DNA from 4 places in the Glutamicibacter mishrai genome. Region 1 is predicted to be linked to each of the others. Evidence: riboswitches for the same ligand, from Rfam matches in the RefSeq annotation. Region 1 holds a riboswitch; each other region holds the start of a gene.

Evidence for each region. Region 1 has a riboswitch for thiamine pyrophosphate ahead of thiM (hydroxyethylthiazole kinase). Riboswitches for the same ligand answer to the same signal wherever they lie in the genome.
Region 2: linked by a shared signal. The riboswitch ahead of thiC (phosphomethylpyrimidine synthase ThiC) and the one ahead of thiM (hydroxyethylthiazole kinase) in region 1 are both predicted to bind thiamine pyrophosphate.
Region 3: linked by a shared signal. The riboswitch ahead of thiO (glycine oxidase ThiO) and the one ahead of thiM (hydroxyethylthiazole kinase) in region 1 are both predicted to bind thiamine pyrophosphate.
Region 4: linked by a shared signal. The riboswitch ahead of D3791_RS04000 (ECF transporter S component) and the one ahead of thiM (hydroxyethylthiazole kinase) in region 1 are both predicted to bind thiamine pyrophosphate.

What each region holds. Positions count from the first base shown of each region.
Region 1 is NZ_CP032549.1:1,824,907-1,829,244, forward strand. It holds gene thiD (bifunctional hydroxymethylpyrimidine kinase/phosphomethylpyrimidine kinase) at 1-745, opposite strand, end outside; gene thiE (thiamine phosphate synthase) at 742-1,383, opposite strand; gene thiM (hydroxyethylthiazole kinase) at 1,376-2,170, opposite strand; TPP riboswitch at 2,160-2,254, opposite strand; gene D3791_RS08620 (GntR family transcriptional regulator) at 2,292-2,657, opposite strand; gene D3791_RS08625 (hypothetical protein) at 2,654-4,222, opposite strand; gene D3791_RS08630 (aldehyde dehydrogenase family protein) at 4,264-4,338, shown strand, end outside.
Region 2 is NZ_CP032549.1:687,045-691,382, reverse strand. It holds gene D3791_RS03325 (DEAD/DEAH box helicase) at 1-733, shown strand, start outside; gene thiC (phosphomethylpyrimidine synthase ThiC) at 848-2,590, opposite strand; TPP riboswitch at 2,586-2,695, opposite strand; tRNA gene D3791_RS03315 (tRNA-Thr) at 2,872-2,943, opposite strand; gene D3791_RS03310 (hypothetical protein) at 3,031-3,213, shown strand; tRNA gene D3791_RS03305 (tRNA-Thr) at 3,465-3,536, shown strand; tRNA gene D3791_RS03300 (tRNA-Met) at 3,584-3,657, shown strand; gene D3791_RS03295 (GTP pyrophosphokinase) at 3,780-4,338, opposite strand, start outside.
Region 3 is NZ_CP032549.1:489,090-493,427, forward strand. It holds gene D3791_RS02245 (thiazole synthase) at 1-788, opposite strand, end outside; gene thiS (sulfur carrier protein ThiS) at 791-1,036, opposite strand; gene thiO (glycine oxidase ThiO) at 1,033-2,157, opposite strand; TPP riboswitch at 2,155-2,259, opposite strand; gene D3791_RS02260 (GNAT family N-acetyltransferase) at 2,361-3,302, shown strand; gene D3791_RS02265 (mechanosensitive ion channel) at 3,391-4,338, opposite strand, start outside.
Region 4 is NZ_CP032549.1:839,520-843,857, forward strand. It holds gene D3791_RS03995 (ATP-binding cassette domain-containing protein) at 1-905, opposite strand, end outside; gene D3791_RS04000 (ECF transporter S component) at 902-1,522, opposite strand; TPP riboswitch at 1,587-1,710, opposite strand; gene D3791_RS04005 (DUF4235 domain-containing protein) at 1,784-2,035, shown strand; gene mnhG (monovalent cation/H(+) antiporter subunit G) at 2,103-2,507, opposite strand; gene D3791_RS04015 (MrpF/PhaF family protein) at 2,507-2,773, opposite strand; gene D3791_RS04020 (Na+/H+ antiporter subunit E) at 2,770-3,402, opposite strand; gene D3791_RS04025 (Na+/H+ antiporter subunit D) at 3,411-4,338, opposite strand, start outside.

The DNA.
Region 1 (4,338 bases):
TGCCGACGTTCAGTTCATCGGCCGCGCCGATGGCGCGGAACAAATAGGCCTTGGCCTTCTCCAGGGCGCAGACCCAGTCGCCGGATGCTGCGAAAAGGGTGGCCAGGGCGCTTGAGAGGGTGCAACCGGTGCCATGGGTGTTTTTGGTATCGAGGCGCGGGTTGCTGAACTCGGCCAGCACGCCTTCGCCCGAGACCAGGGCGTCGGGGCAGAGTTCACCGGCCAGGTGCCCGCCCTTGGCCAGGACCAGCGAACCATGCTTCGCGGCCAGGCATTGAGCCTGCTCCAGCGCCTGCGGCCAGCTGGCTGCTGCCGGTTCACGCAGCAGGCTGGCTAGCTCCAGCAGATTCGGGGTGATCACCGAGGCGCGGTCCAACAGCGAATCGAGCACCGCCTCGTCCTCCAGGAGCCGGTCTCCGCTGGTGGCGACCATGACCGGGTCCAGGACCACGGGGGCATCGACGGTATCGAGCCATCCGTTGACCGCGCGAATCACCTCGGCGTTGGCCAGCATCCCGATCTTGATCGCATCGATCTGCACGTCGGCGCTGATGGCCTCCAACTGGGCGAGCACAAACTCGCCGCCGATGGCCTGCACCGCGCTCACCCCTTGGGTGTTCTGCGCGGTCAGCGCGGTGATTACGCACATGCCGTATCCGCCGTTGGCGGCGATGGCTTTGAGATCCGCCTGGATTCCGGCACCGCCCGAGGGATCAGAGCCGGCGATCGAGAGAATGTTTTTCACTGGACCGCCACCCAGGCAGCGACCAGCTGTTCGCTGGCTTCTTGCGGGTTCTCGGCATTGCAGATGGCCCGGACTACCGCCAGGCCCGAACCTCCACCGGCGCGGATGGCGCCGGCGTCTTCAGCGGTAATCGCGCCAATGGCGACACAGGGCAGCTCGGTGAGCGAGGCGGCACGCGCAAAACCATCCAGGCCCAACGGGGTGGGGTGGTCCTTTTTGGTCGGGGTGGCACGCACTGCGCCGACGCCAAGGTAGTCGATGGCCTCGGCATCAAGATTGGCCTGCGCCAGCTGCTCATCGGTGGAAGCGCTCAGGCCGATGATGCCTTCGCCGATGATCTGGCGTGCCAGACGCACCGGAATGTCCTTCTGCCCGATATGGATGCCGTTGACTGCCGCCCCCGCCGCGCGGGCAGCCAGGAACACGTCGATCCGGTCATTGATCAGCAGCTTCGCCTTGCCCTCGGTAAGCCGGGCCGCTGCACATGACAGCTCGAAGAATTCCCTGGCGGTTTCATCCTTGGCCCGCAGCTGGATCCACTCGATGCCACCAGCCACCGCGCCTTCAATGACTTCCAAGGTGGTGCGTGGAGTGCAGCTGGCGGTATTGGCTACCAGATATGCGCCGATATTATCCATGGTTCAGTTCCTCGTACTTCAAATTCTGCAGTTCTTCAGGTTCGGTGGCGGCCAGGGCGTCAAGGAAGGCGACAGCGAAGCTGCCCGGGCCGTTGCTGGCGGCCAGCGCCTTTTCTGCCGCGAGGCCATAGAAGCCGTGGGCGGCGATGGCCGCTTCAAAAGGGTCCTCGTGTACCGCGATCATGCCGGCGCTAAACGCGCCTAGCGCGCACCCGCCACCGGTGACCCTGGTCAGTCCTAAGCCGTTGGTGTGCACCAGCACGGTGCGATTTGCGTCAATGATGGCGTCGGCTTCACCGGAAATGGCCACGACGCTCCCATGCTTGCTGGCCAGTTCGCGTCCGGCATCCAGCGCTGCTTGGACGGTATCGGCCGAGTCAACGCCGCGGCCGCTGGAGTCCTTGCCGGCCAGGGCCAGGATTTCCGAAGCGTTGCCGCGGATCAAGGTGGGGCGCTGCTGCACAATACGGCGTGCGAAGTCGGTGCGCACGGACAGAGCGCCCACGGCTACCGGATCCAATACCCACGGGGTTCCGGCGGCGCTCGCCGAAGCCACCGCTTCCTCCATGGCAACCATTTGCTCAGTGCTGGGAGTACCGAGATTCACCAGTACCGCCGAGGCCAGGGCCGCAAACCCGCCGGCCTCGCCGGGCAAGTTGGTCATGGCCGGTGAAGCACCCGAAGCCAATAAGACATTGGCGGTGAAGTTGGTGACGACAGTATTGGTCAGGCAAAAAACCAAGGGGGAGCGTTGCCGGTATTTTTGGGCAACGGTAGGCAGAGTCATGCGACATCCCTCCGCTAGCGTGAACTAGATCAGGTTCGACGGGTTTCATCTCAGTCGGCTTCTCCGACACCCCGTGTCACTGATTTAGAGAGTACGCAGAAGGGTTGCCTAGAACAAATCCTTACCGTTCACGCCGCGCCACCAGGGCCTTCAGCGTCGCTGCATCCACCTGTTGCGCGGCAGCCAACTCCCAGAGGTGGTCGACGGCTGCCACCAGATCTTCATGTGCGTCTACGGGTTCGGGGCGCGCGTTCACTACCGTGCCGGCACGGCGCCTCGAAGAAATCAGGCCCTCGGCTTCCAATTCCTTGTAGGCGCGGGCCACCGTTCCGGCTGCCACTCCCAGATCCGTCGCCAGCGCGCGCACGGTGGGCAGCTTGCTCCCGGCCGTCAATTCGCCGAGGTTGATAAGCGAGGCGATCTGCGAACGGATCTGTTCGTAGGGTGCAGTGGCCGCCTCGAGGTCCACACTGATCTGCGTGCTCATGCCGAAACATTCGTCAAGAGCCGGGCATTCGGGCGTTTGACCACGAGCAAGGAAGGGATGCAGAAGAGCCCAACGCCAATGGCTATGACCATTGGCTCATCAAACGAGGCCACACCGGGCAAGAGGAATAATGCACTGCAGAGAATGCGTAGGGCCCGGAACTCCAAGACTTGCCGGTACCAGATCTCCTGCTCGCCGGTGACTTGCCATGGAACGGAGCAATGCCGCGTCCACCAGATATATCCGGCTGCAATGAGCAGCAAGCCGAGGACGATCCCGGTGCTGACCCATGGGCTAACTGCCAGTTCTGCGCCGGGAGTCAAAGTCTGCGGCGTGTACAGCATGAAGATTCCACTGGCGATGAACAGTGCCGCCAACGAGTAAACCCAGACAGGCAGGTTTTCGCTGATGGGCTCCCTTGGCGTCCCCAGCTTTGCGCGCAGATGCGCATAGAACGCGAAACCAGCCGAGAGCACCAGGTATATGGCCACTGCGGCTCCGGACAAGGCAAGCATCAGCGTATTGCTGGCGGCTTGCGCTCTGGCCGGGCCAAAGGCTTCGGATAAATGCTCGAAACGGTAACTGCAGGCAATCCAAATCGCGTAGGCGGCGAGCACCATCAACGAGTTGAGGACGTACGATACAGCGTTGCTGTGGTCGCGCATCCGGCTAGATGCACTGGCTTTTGCGTTCCTTCCAACGTTGGCCACTGCGAACTTCGGGGCCCAGACGAACAACACGAAACCCAGAGTGATGAAGCCGAATGTGGACACGGTGTTCCAGCCGGTACCCAGGATCGGGTTTGCGTAGGAAATTTCTGAACCAACGATGTTGATCAGCACCCAGCCACAGTTCCGCAGCAGCCTGTTGAGCCAGACAGCGCGCAACTGCTGGTTGTGGTCAACTGAGATTCCAGCCAGTGGCCTGCGTTTGAGAATGATGAACGCGATGAGGGCAGTCGCTAGCAGAACGCCTGCGATGCACAGTGCAAATAACGGTGCGACCTCGGTGCCCGGGCGCCACCTATCGAGGCCATCCCAGCGGACTTCAGAGAAATTTGAATAATCCTGCGCGGGTACTCCTTCCCGGTCGCTTTCAGAGACATAGGCAGCGACCTTCGAGACAGGCCATATCAGGCAGGACGCGGCGATCGCCAAGATGCCAACAAGGGCGCCGAGCATCCGCGGGAAAGGGGTCGTCAAACTCCGCGGTTCCAATGAGGCCACGCGCACCGTTTGCAGTTCTTTTGGCCAGGTAAAGAGCCCAATGATGTAAACCGCAGCCAGCCACCCACCGGCGTTCAACGCGATGAATACCAGGGTGAGCATTGACTGCGATTGCGCGGGGACCGACCAGAATTGGGCAAGATCCCAAGATGTGGATAGGAAGAATGCGATGAGCGCGCACCAGAACGAATGCGATTGTGCCCGTCGGAGCGCTTGAGTGCCACGGCGATGGGCGACGGAACGGAGCCACAGGTAGATGATTGTGGCAACCACGGCCATCGACAAGGCGCTCGCAGAAATCTCTTCCATACCCGTTAATGTATCAAATGGTTGATACATAATGAATCCTTCGGCGAATTATTCAATAGAAATTCCGCTCGGTGGCGTACGCTCAAAACATGGGTCTGTTTACCTCCACTCCATTGCCCGAGCCGGTCGGCGATTCCGCTCCTCCG
Region 2 (4,338 bases), 1.1 Mb from region 1:
TTCGGTCAACAACCGCCGTATCCAGAAGTTCACCGATCGCATCGATCAGACCATCAGCGGCCAGGACCTGACCACCTTCCGTGAAATCGTCGAGAAGTTCGCCGCTGACCACGAAGACCTGGATCAGCTGGAAATCGCAGCTGCTTTGGCTCTGATGGCTCAGGGTGGCCGTCCATTGCTGATGACCGAACCAGTGGTTTCCCCTTCGAAGAAGGCCCGCATGGATCGCGACCGCCCAGAGCGCGGAGACCGCGGCGACCGTGGAGATCGCGGTCCTCGTGCCCGCAAGACTGCTGCTGCAGGCAACGCCATGTACCGTCTGGCCATCGGCCGCCGCAACCGCGTGCAGCCAGGCTCGATCGTTGGCGCTTTGGCTAACGAAGGCGGCTTCAACTCCTCGGAAATCGGCGGCATTGAAATCCGTTCGGACCACACCTTGGTTGAGTTGCCAGCAGAGCTGAGCAAGGACCAGTGGCGTGCACTGTCCAAGACCCGCATCGGCGGCGAGCTGATCAGCATGGAGCTTGACTCCGGTCGTAAGCCACGTGGCGATGACGAAGGCGACCGTGGTGGATTCCGCGGTGGACGCGGCGGGGACCGTGGTGGATTCCGCGGTGGTCGTGGCGGTGGCTTCAACGACCGCCGTGGTGGCGGCGAGAAGCGCTTCGGTGGTCGCGGTGGCAAGGATCGCTTCAGCGATTCGGGTCGCAGCGGTGGACGTCGCGACTACTAAGCCAGCGCTTCTGCAGCTCGCTAGATAGCACAGCACAACGCCCCTGGATCAAGCCGAAAGGCTTGGCCAGGGGCGTTGCCCGTTTAAACCGCAGGCAGCGCGGCTGAACCAGATCTACGAGGTGGTATTGCCTACCGGGATCTGGTCGCCGAGATACACCGTTCCTCCGCTGTTGATGAATTCCTTGCTCTTCGCAGCCATTCCCGCCACTGCGGCCTGTTCTTGAGCGGAGCCGTACTCGTCACGGATGTCCTGCGATATCCGCATGGAACAGAACTTCGGGCCGCACATGGAACAGAAGTGCGCAGTCTTGGCAGGTTCCGCCGGCAAGGTCTCATCATGGAATTCCTGCGCGGTCACCGGATCCAGGCTCAACGCGAATTGGTCATTCCAGCGGAACTCGAAACGCGCCTTGCTCAACGCATCATCTCGTGCGGTGGCCCCCGGATGGCCCTTGGCCAGGTCTGCGGCGTGGGCGGCGATCTTGTACGTGATGACACCGGTCTTCACATCATCGCGGTTAGGCAATCCCAGATGCTCCTTGGGCGTGACATAGCAGAGCATCGCGGTGCCGTAGCGGGCGATTTCCGTGGCCCCGATGGCGCTGGTGATGTGGTCATAACCAGGGGCTACATCGGTAACCAGGGGACCGAGCGTATAAAACGGAGCCCCATCGCACAGCTCCTGCTGGCGCTCCACATTCTCTCGGACCATGTGGAACGGAATATGCCCAGGACCCTCCACCATGACCTGCACGTCGTACTCCCAAGCACGCTTGGTCAATTCGGCCAAGGTATCCAGCTCTGCGAATTGGGCGGCGTCATTCGCATCGGCGATGGATCCTGGCCGCAACCCGTCACCCAAGGAGAAGGCGACATCGTACTGGGCGAAGATCTCGCACAGCTCATCAAAGTGGGTGTAGAGGAAGTTTTCTTGATGATGGGCCAGGCACCATCCAGCCATGATGGACCCGCCGCGCGAGACGATTCCGGTGACCCTGTTCGCGGTCAGTGGGACGTAGCGCAACAACACGCCGGCATGGATGGTCATGTAATCCACGCCTTGCTCGCACTGCTCGATGACGGTGTCGCGGAAAATCTCCCAGGTCAATGCGTTCGCTTCGCCATTGACCTTTTCGAGAGCCTGGTAAATCGGCACGGTGCCGATGGGCACTGGTGAATTCCTGATGATCCATTCGCGGGTGGTGTGGATGTCATCTCCAGTGGATAGATCCATAACCGTGTCAGCGCCCCATTTGGTGGCCCACTGCAATTTGGAAACTTCTTCTGCAATAGAGCTAGTCACCGCGGAGTTGCCGATGTTCGCATTGATTTTCACCAGGAACGCTTTGCCGATGATCATCGGTTCTGATTCTGGGTGATTGATATTGGCTGGGATGATCGCTCGTCCTGAGGCGAGCTCGCTGCGCACCAGCTCTACATCGCATTCCTCACGCAAGGCAACGTATCGCATTTCCGGGGTGATGATCCCGGCACGGGCGTAGTGCATTTGCGTCACGCTTGCCCCGTCAGAGGCCTTGAGCGGAGGAGCGGAGCGTCCAGCCCATTCTTCGCTTGCCGTGCCGCGGCGGACCGCTGAACGGCCATCATCATGCAGATTCCGTTCACGCCCCGAGTACCGTTGGACGTCACCACGTTCAAGAATCCAGGATTCTCGAAATGGCTTGAGCCCCTGTGTGGCTTCGCTTCCCGGGCCACTGGTGCGGTACACATGTAGTGGCTCGTTGGGCTGGCCATTGGGGGAGTCCGCAAGACTGATTTGCGTAACCGGAACGGAAATCCCATCAAATTCGCGGAACGCGAGAGAGTGGGCGGAATGCTGTTCAAATTGTTCCATTGAGAAACTCACTTCCTTCGCCGGCATTACCCGGACAGGTTCAACGGTCGCGGACGGCTGCAGTCCGATCTCAGCCCCTGCCATGGGGCTCCCGTGTGGTCGGAGATGACACTAGCATGAAAATTTCTGGTGGCGACAACCAGGGTCAACATCGTGACAGCGGAGCGATGAAGGGAACCGGGAAAGGAACGAAGAAAAATTGGTCGGATTCGGGCCAGGAATAAAGTCCGTGGAAAACGAAAAGAGAGACAATCTGGATTCAGATTGTCTCTCTTATTTCGAGCCCCCTGCCGGAATCGATCCGGCGACCTCGTTCTTACCAAGAACGCGCTCTACCACTGAGCTAAGGGGGCAACGAGTAAATACTCTACACAGGTTTTTGGCGTTTGCAAAATCCTGAACGAATTTGTAGCTGAGGTCACAAGACTCCTACTCAAGCCATGAATGATGGCTATATTCCAAGCATCATCCAGGCGTTCATGATGGTTGGAAAAATTGCCGACTTTCGGCGCTCGATTTCCGATCAGCCGGTGGCGGAAAACGGTGACAAGAGATCTATTGGCCAAGTGCATTGGATTTATCTTGCTGCCCTGTTAAGTGGCACCACCTCGCATGGGAACTAGAGGTTTCAGGCATCGATTCGCTTGGGGAATGGGCGGCAGATCCAGGTGGCCATTATTTGGGGTTTGACCACCAAATTCTGCTCAGTGAGCATCGTCACCAAAGCACTTTTGTGCCAAGGATCGTCCCGCGCGAACCGTGGGATTGAGGAGAGGTGTACCTGACTAGTAGTTATTCGAGATTCAAGCCGTCGTTCGACGGCAAGATGCCGATTTTTGTTTGCGCGAGAATCCGTGTAGAGTATTTACTCGTTGCCCCCTTAGCTCAGTGGTAGAGCGCGTTCTTGGTAAGAACGAGGTCGCCGGATCGATTCCGGCAGGGGGCTCTGAGTGAGAAGCCTTCTTGGCTTCTACTGGATTGCTTCTCACTTGTGGCGGCGTAGCTCAGCTGGTTAGAGCGCACGACTCATAATCGTGAGGTCCCGGGATCGAGTCCCGGCGCCGCTACAGATTTAGCCCCGGAATCCTGTTGGATTCCGGGGCTTTCTCGTCCCCGGAATTTCTGGAAAATGAAATGCCTCCGAGTGCATCAAATTTGCAGTCGGAGGCATTTCATCGTTTAACGTGGGCTACTCTGTCTCGCCCTGGTCCTTGCTCGTCGAGGCTTCTTTGGCGAGCATTAACAGACCTTGGATTACGTCTGAATCCACTTCTTGGCCCTCGGATTTTTCATCGTTGGCATCATGGCCATGAACTTCTGTGTGCAGTCGCTGCATCTGCATATCAAGCTTCGTAGCGACAGCCGCGGCGTCGGCGAGCTCTGTAGCCAAATGCGCCGGTACTTCACCGTCGTATTTGTAGAAAATCTTGTGCTCCAGGCTGGCCCAGAAATCCTGGGCGATCGTTCGGATCTGCAGCTCGACGACGACATTGACCGGCCCGTCGGAAAGGAAGACGGGGATTTCAACAATGGCGTGCACGCTCTTGTATCCGCTGGGCTTTGGGTTCTTTATATAGTCCTTGATCTGGATGACGCGGATGTCATTTTGCGCCGTCAAGGTATTGAGTACCTTGTAGATGTCTTTCACGAAGCTGCAAGTGATTCGGACGCCGGCAATGTCGCTGATGTTTTCGCGGATTGCCGTGAGTGAAGGATGGATATTCCTCTGGCTCACTTTGCGCATGATG
Region 3 (4,338 bases), 1.3 Mb from region 1:
CCTTCTACTGGCGAGGAGGCCAGCGCGGTGTCGCGGCGCGGGATCCTGCCGGCCAGCCGGGCGGCACGTCCTGCGCGCACCGCATCACGCATGGCTGCCGCCATCAGCGGGGCATTATGGGCACGGGTGACGGCGCTGGCCAAGAGGACCGCGTCGCAGCCTAGCTCCATGGCCAGCGCGGCATCCGAGGCAGTTCCCACGCCGGCATCGAGGACCACCGGCACATTGGCCCGGGAAACGATGGTGGAAATATTGTGCGGGTTCAAGATCCCCAGGCCGGAACCGATGGGCGCTCCGGCAGGCATGATCGCCGCGACCCCGGCATCCTGGAGCCGCTGTGCTAGCGCCGGGTCATCGTTGGTGTAAGCGAACACCTTGAAGCCCTCGGCGACCAGTTGCTCGGTGGCGGAATACAGCTCCAGCGGATCCGGCAGCAAGGTGTGCTCATCGGCGATGACTTCAAGCTTGATCCAGTCGGTTTCCAGGGCTTCGCGGGCCAGCTGCGCGGTCAATACGGCATCCCGAGCGGTGAAGCATCCGGCGGTGTTTGGCAGCGGGATCACGTTATTGCGCTGCAGCAGCTCGTAGACATTCCCCGCGCCGGCAGCGGAAAAGTGCCGAATGGCGACGGTGGTCAACTCGGTGCCCGAAACGGCCAGAGCGCTCTCCAGCGTCGCCAGGGATGTAGCCCCGCCGGTGCCCAGGATCAGTCTCGAAGACAGGGTGCGTCCAGCGACGACGAACGGGTCGGTGTCCGCATCGAGTCGGTTGACTTCTTGCGATTCCATCTTTAGCCTCCTTGGGCTGCGGTGACGAGTTCTACGCTGTGCCCGTCTTCAAGCACCTTGCTGTTCCAGCTGCTGCGAGGGACCACTGCGCCGTTGACGGCGGCGGCCACGCCGAGCTTGCTGCCGTCAACCGCTTTCGAATCGGCGTCCAGATCCTTGCCGATCTGCGAGCTGACAAATTCACGCAGGCTTGTCCCTGCTGAGAGCTGGACTTGCTGGGAGTTGAAGGTGATGTTGATCGTGGTCATCCGAGGTGCTCCAGTGCGAGAGTCGAGTGTTGGGTTGCAAATCGTTGGGGGTCAACGTCTTTCAGCATGGGATGCGTGGTGTTGTTTTCGGTGAGGTCCGCGGTCAGTTCGGAACCCAGCGGGCTCAGCAGCACTCCGTGCCGCGAATAGCCGGTGGAGAGCACCAATCCTGGGTCCAGTCGCCCGATCAGCGGGCGGTCATCGGCGGTGGCTGGTCTTGGCCGGGCGATCAATTCGTTCAATGTGCAGTCGCTGATTCCCGGCACGAGCCGGCGTGCATCGTCCAAGAGGGTGTGCATGGCGCCAACGTTGACCTCCGGGTTGCCGTCTTCCCTCACGCTGGCCCCCAGCACCAGGCTTCCGTCCTTGCGCGGGACGAGGTAGACGTTGCGCCGGTGGACAATGCCGCGCACAATGCGGCTGAGCATTGCGGGGCCCGCGGGACCTTGGATCCTGAGGATGTCGCCGTAAACCGGGCGCAGGGGAAGGTCTTTGAGGCCTTTGACGGTTCCGAGCGCGGTGGCGATGACGGTTTGGTCTGCTTCTAGCACCCGCCCCGTGGTGGTTCGCACGGCGCTGGTTCCTGCCTCGTCGGTGAGCAGTTCTTCGGCTTGCTCGCGGATCACGTGATTGGCAAAGTGCTTGAGCAGGATGCGCACCACGCTGCGAGGGTCGATCTGATGGTCCTCGGCGCACAGCACGCCTCCGGCGATGTTGCTGGCAAGGGCTGGTTCCAAGGATCTGGCCTGGCTCGGCAGGAGTTTTTCGGCAGCTAATCCCAGCGATGACTGCAGCGCGACGAGCTCGTGGAGGGCATCGCGGTCAGCGGGCTCCGCAGCGATGACCAGTGTGGAACTTTGCAGGTAGTCCGGGCGCTCCCCGGTGGATGCTTCGATGCGCTCAACGAACCGCGGATATCCGGCATTCGATGCGGCCAGCAGCTGGTGCAATGGGCCTTGGCCCCACACTGTTTCTGCTGCCGGTGCCAGCATTCCGGCTGCGGCGTAGCTGGCGCCTTGGCCGGGAGCTGGATCGATGATAGTGATGCTGTGGCCGCGCGAGCTGAGCTCGAAGGCGGTGGCGAGGCCGATGATTCCGGCGCCAACAATATTGACATGCACGGTGGCACGATTCCTTCCTACGGCGGCATGACCCGCATCAGGTGTAGCGGTCGGCTCAGTGCCCTCTCAGCCTGGTCGAGTCAGGCTCCCGCGGAGTAATTGCGATTATAAGCATGATGCAGCTCATAAAAGCGAACTGTTCTTGACTTAGTCCCGTCATCTTTTGTGATGTACTTACTGACATGGAGCAACAGGACTATCCCATGAATTTGTCGGCGGATTCCCCGCTGTTCCGCGAAGTCGTTGACCTGGAGCGGCATTTGCTCGATCCTTCGCTTCGCCACGATGGAGCGTGGCTGGAAGGCGTCCTGCATGAGCAGTTTTACGAAATTGGCGCGAGCGGACGGACCTTCGACAGGTCTGAAGCCATCACCCTGCTCGCGGCTGAAGATCCGGATGCTCCTGCACTGCATGTCGTGGATCCGTCGGCAGTCCGTCTGGCAGAGGATCTGGTCCAATTGCGCTGGGCCACTGATGGGTCCCGCCCCGCGATGCGCAGTTCCTTGTGGATTCGGGATGCGGGCCGATGGCAAATGTTCTTCCATCAAGGCACGCTCACGGCCCAACCTGTGCGTGATCCCGAGCGGGCAGGGAATGCGCCGTCGGCTGAGCCTGAAGATGTGTACACTGTCAGGAACCTGAAGTCCACCGACGCCGCCGCGGTGCATGAGGCTTTCATCTCGCACCCGGATATGGCGCGGCAGGGCGATGCCGATACCCCTGAGAAAGCGCGGGCTTACGTTGATTTTCTGCTGGGCAATGACCAGGTTCAATGCCCGCTGGCCATCACGATCAACGATCGTTTAGTGGGCTTGGTGTGCGGTACCGTGGATCGCTCGAATGCCAACGCGTGGATCTGGTATTGGATGCATCATGAATACCGTGGCCGGTCGCTGACCACCAGGGCCGTGGCGGCCTTGGTTGATCACCTTTACGACGAGCTGGGCTTGTTCCGGCTGGAGCTCGGCCTGCGGGCCAATAATCCTGGATCCCGGCACGTGGCTGAGAGCAATGGCTTCCTGCGCGAAGGAATAGAGCGTGGCAAGTTCCTTGTTGATGGCGAACGCATCGACGTCTACACCTATGCCCGCCTGAGAACAGATCCGCCAGCGAACGTGCAGCCCTTGCCGCTCAAGCGCGCGTAGCGATTTGCTTTGAACGCAAAATAGCCGCGGAATCCGTGGTGGATTCCGCGACTATTTTTGTGTCCCTTTTAGGTTCTGTTCGGGATGGTTAGATACCTGGCGACGTTGGCGGTGCTGGCGGTGCCGAATCCGGACCGTTGGAGCTCAGCTTGTCGGTATCGATCTTGTTGAGGGTACGAGCGGCTGCCTCGCGACCACCAAGGCCGAATGCGAGAGCGGCTGCAAGAGCTGCACCGATGACAATTGCGCCGAAGGCCATGTTGATGATCGAGTCAGCGATTCCCATGTACTTCAGGCCCATTGCCACGAACAGTGCAATGGCGGTGTAGCGGATGATCTTCGACGCGGTGGTGTCACCCATGAACTTGCCGATGACGTTAGCCACGACGAAGCCAGCGGCAACGATTGCCGCACCGAAGAGGATCTTGCCGCCCAGTTCCAGAATCTCGTTCAGGATGTTGGTGATTGCCGGGAAGTTCAGCATCTGGGCTGCCATCACACCGAAGAACAGTACGATTGCGATCTTCACGATGCCGGCGATGATGCCCGATGCACTCTTGCCTTCTGGGACAACGCCCCAGCCAGCAACGACGCGGTCAGTGCCGACACCCTGCAAGGTGGACTCCAACAACTGGCCAACAAACTTTGCGATCAGGAAGCCAACTGCCAGAAGGACCAGGGCCATGATGACCTGTGGGATGGCAGTGAAGACCAGCTGCAGCATTTGCTCGGCAGGCTGCGAAATCGCGGCGATGCCCAAGACCTGCAGAGCAGAGATTGCGACGACCAGCAGGATCAGGGCGAAGACGATGTTCGCGATGATGTCAACGATCTTTGCTTGGGTTTCGCGAGACTGAATCTCATCTACTGGCTCGTCGCCTGGGGTCAGCTTGCGGACAATGCCGCTGAAGTCGACCGTTCCCAGACCAGTGGTCAGCAGCTGTCGAACAATGTTGGCGATGACGTAGCCGATAAAGAAGATAAAGCCGGCGCCGATGAGGTTCGGGATGAACGCCATGACTCCGCCGAGCAGGCC
Region 4 (4,338 bases), 990 kb from region 1:
ACCGACAGGTCCACGGCTTGGGTCCGCGGCGCGTCGTCGGTGCGGGCGCTGACCAGCTGGTCTGCTTCCAACAGCAGCTCGCCCGGTGCGATAGCAGCGGTTGGCACCTGCGGCAGATAATTCGGCACCCATAATCCGGCCGCCGACAATTCAGCGCGCAGTTCTTCATCATCGATCAGGCGCTGCGGATCCAGGTCGTGGGCCACGCCTCCGCCTGGTTCCAGCACGATGACCCGGTCCATATGCCTGGCCCAGGCATCCAGCCGGTGTTCAACCACCAGCAGCGTCGCGCCAGAGACCTCGGCCGCGTTCAACACCGCGTCGCGCAAGGGCCCGATGCCCTCGGGGTCGACGTTGGCGGTGGGTTCATCCAGCAGCATCAATCCCGGCTGCATGGCCAGGATCCCGGCAAGGGCCAGGCGCTGCTTCTGCCCGCCGGAAAGCTCCTGCGTGCGATGATCCAAGGGCAGCATGCCCAAGCCGACCGCGTCGAGCGCTTCGGGAATGCGCTGGCGGATGATCACCGGATCCACCGCCAGGTTCTCGGCACCGAAGGCCACATCGTCGGCCACCCGGCTTTGCACCACCTGGGTTTCCGGATCCTGCTGCATCAGGCCGACCGGATGCTCCCGGGCGAAGGCATCGGACCCGTCGATCAGCAGCAGTCCGGTGGACTGCTCGGAGTCATCGGCTTCCAGCAAGCCTGCCAGGGCATGCAGCAAGGTCGATTTGCCGGCCCCCGAGGGGCCGACCAGCAGGACTTTCTGGCCCGCGGGGATGTCCAGATCCAGAGAAGCGATGGCTGGCTTCTCGCGTTCGGCGTGGTGCCAGCCGAAACTTCGGGCAATGATCTCGGTGCCCCGGCGGGTGTCAGCGGTGGCACCGGTATTGGCCACCGAACTCATTTTGCGGCCAGTTTTCCGGTTTCCAGGTGAGCACGGCGGCTGGCCAGGGCGCTCAGTGCGCCGGTCTTCGCCAGGCCGCGAGTGGCCAGCCATGAGAGCAGGCCGGCAACAACCAGGCCGGAGACGCCGGTGGCAACCACATGGAAGAGCTTCAGCGCCGGGGTGTATTCAACGTAGTACGCCAAGATGTAGGCCTCGGACACACCGGCGAACAATCCGGAGAACAGGCCAGCGAGCAGTGCAACACCCAGGTTCCACTTGCGGTAGCGGAACGCCGCGAAGACCAGCTCCGCGCCCAGGCCCTGGACCAGTCCGGAGATCAGCACGGTGAGCCCGTAGTGCGATCCGAGCAGCGCTTCGATGACCGCGGCCAGCAGTTCGCAGTACAACGCGGCACCGGGCTTGCGGATGATCAGCGCGCCGAGCACTGCAGGGAACAGCCAGACACCGGTCAGCAGTGCGGCTGCTGGCGGGAATGCTGCGAACGCCAGGGAGAACAGCCCGTAGCCTGCACTCCAGGCCCAGAAGATGACGCCGGAGGCAACGGCGATCACCGATGCGGTGACGATGTCGACGACGCGCCAGCCGTTGCGTTGCTTTGCTGCTGCTTGATTCATTGATGGTCCTCCTGTATCAAGGAGGGGAGATGTACGGGCTGAAGGCGCACTGCGCCCACGTCCGCATCCGAGATGCTCGACTTCCTTCGCCGGTACTAGCCGGAGCAGGTTCGAGGGTCTGCGATCTATCGCACTCTCAGCGTCTTGCGACTCCAGTTTCGAAGTCTGACGCTCCCCTGTCGGAAAATTACTGCCCACCTACCATACCGCAGGTATGCTGGGCAGAGGAACGATAAGTCACGACGTTGAAGCGAGGGCAAAATGAATACAGTGCAGAAACTTGCCACCACGGGTATTTCCATCGGCGCCGGTTTTGTCGGCAGCAAGCTGGTTGATCAGCTGTGGAAGGGTTTTACCGGAAACAAGGCTCCCCGCAAGGGCAGCGAAGAAGCGGCTGAGGCCTCGTTGCGCCAGGCTCTCGGATTTGCGATCTTCTCATCCATTGTGGCCGCCACCATCCAGGTGCTGGCAGACCGTGGCACCAACAAGGTCGTCGCGCGTTTCAGCAAGTAGTACTCGTCAAAGGCGGCGTCCCACCATGGGTGGGACGCCGCCTTTGTGCTTTCTAGACTTGTGCTTTCTAGTCTTCGGTTTTCTCCGCTTGCTTCGACGAGACGTCGGTGGCGCCGGTGGCCGGAGTGCCGCTGACCTTGTCGACGATCTGCTTGAGCTCATCGGCGTAGAGCGAGTCCTTGGCCGCGTGCTTCGTGCGGTAGCCCGAACGGCCGATCATGTGGGCCGATACCGGAGCGGTCAACAGCTGCATGCCCCAAGCCAGGAGAAGCAGCGGCACCACAGCCCAGCTGCGCAGGTGGATCGCGAGCCCGGCGAAGATCAGCAGGAATCCGAGGACCTGCGGCTTTGTGGCCGCGTGCATGCGGGTGAGCATATCGGGGAAGGTGAGCAGGCCGATCCCGGCGATCAGCGACATCAGGCAGCCCAGGATCAGCAGCACCGCGACGAGGATATCCAAGAACATCTCCATCAGGCATTCCTCTGATCGGAAACGTAGCGCGAGACGGTGACCGAGCCGATGAAGCCCAGGGTGCAGGCGGCGATGACGAACAGCAGGTAGTCCGTGTGCCGGTTGTAGACCATCTCAAGGCACAGGGCCACAGAGATGATCAGCAGCATCACGTCCAGGGCCAGCACGCGATCCAGGATCGAGGGGCCCTTGGCTACGCGGATGACACAGGCAAGGGTGGCCAGGCCGAGCATGATGCCGCAGATCCACATCACGATTTCCATCATTTCTTGCCCCTCATTCGCATCAGGTTGGGTCCGCATTCGTGCTTGATCGCGTCGAATTCATCGCGGCTGCCGATCGCCATGATCATCCGGCGTTCGATATCCCGCACCGCTTCGCGAGCGCGGTCCATATCCTGCTGGGATTCGATGTTGATGTAGTGCAGGTACAAGGTGGAGGAGCTGCGATCCACGTCAATGACGAAGGACCCCGGGATCAAGGTCAGCACATGGCCGACCGTGGTCACGATCAGGTCCGAGTCGGTACGCAACGGAACCGCGATCACGCCGCTGCGAGTCTTTTTCCCGCGGAAGACCGCCAGCTTGGCCACTTCGAAGCTGGCCACGAACACCTGGCCGACAAACCAGAAGAACAGCTGCAGGCAGTACCAGGCGTTCATGCGTCCCGAGAGCACCACCGGAGGCAGCGGGAAGAGCGTGACGATCAGCAGCGAGATGATCGCGCCGAAGATCAGGTTCGCCGGCGAGAAGTCCTGCCACAGAGCGCACCACACAAAAAGCAGCAGGGCCAGCAGCGGCCATTCCTGCTTGAGTGTCGCCCGGTGGCGCACGCCAGAGGTATCCAGCGCGTCATCAATACGCTGGTCGCGAGGTTTCAAATTCTTAGTCGGCATCGTCCCTCCTATCCAAGTGGCAAGATCGCGGTGATGTAGGCTTCACGGGCGATCAGCTCCGCGGCGACTCGTTCACAGAACTCGAAGATCGGCCCGGCAAAAATGGTCAGCGCAATGCCTGCGGCAACCAGCGATCCGGTGGCGTAGCGCATGCCCCACGGCAAGGACTTCGCTTCCAATTCCTTCGCGAGCTTCATGCCTAGGGAAGGGTTCTGCGCCCCTCCGGCAACGGTTTCGGCCGCGACCGCAGCCGCTTCGTCCACCAGTTCCTGGTTGGGCACCTCGGCATCAGCGGCCCGACGCCAGAAGATGCGGGCCCACACGCGGATGATCGCCAGCAGGGTCAGCAGGCTGGTTAGCAATCCGGCGCCCACCACAGCCCAGGTCAGCGGGTCGGCATCCTGCACTGCGGCATGGAGCAAGCCGAACTTGCCGAGGAATCCGGAGAACGGGGGGATGCCGCCGAGGTTGATCGCAGGGATGAAGAAGAGCAGCGACAGGGCCGGGGAAAGCTTGGCCAGCGAGCCGAGCTTGGTGACATTCGAGCTTCCGGCACGGCGTTCGATCAATCCGGCCACCATGAACAGCGAGGTCTGCACGATGATGTGGTGCCCGACGTAGTAGATGGTCGCGGCGATGGCCAGCGGTCCCCCGACGGCCACACCGAAGATCAGGTAGCCGATGTGGCTGGTCAGGGTGAAGGAGAGCATGCGCTTGAAGTCCGTCTGCGCCAGTGCGCCGAGGATACCGATGACCATGGTCAGCGCCGCCACCACAAGCAGCCCGGCATTGACCACCCCGCCCGGGAAGAGCAACGTTTCGGTGCGCACGATCGCGTAGACGCCGACCTTGGTCAGCAAACCGGCGAATACCGCGGTCACCGGTGCGGGCGCCGTCGGGTAGGAGTCAGGCAGCCACAGGGACAGCGGGAACACC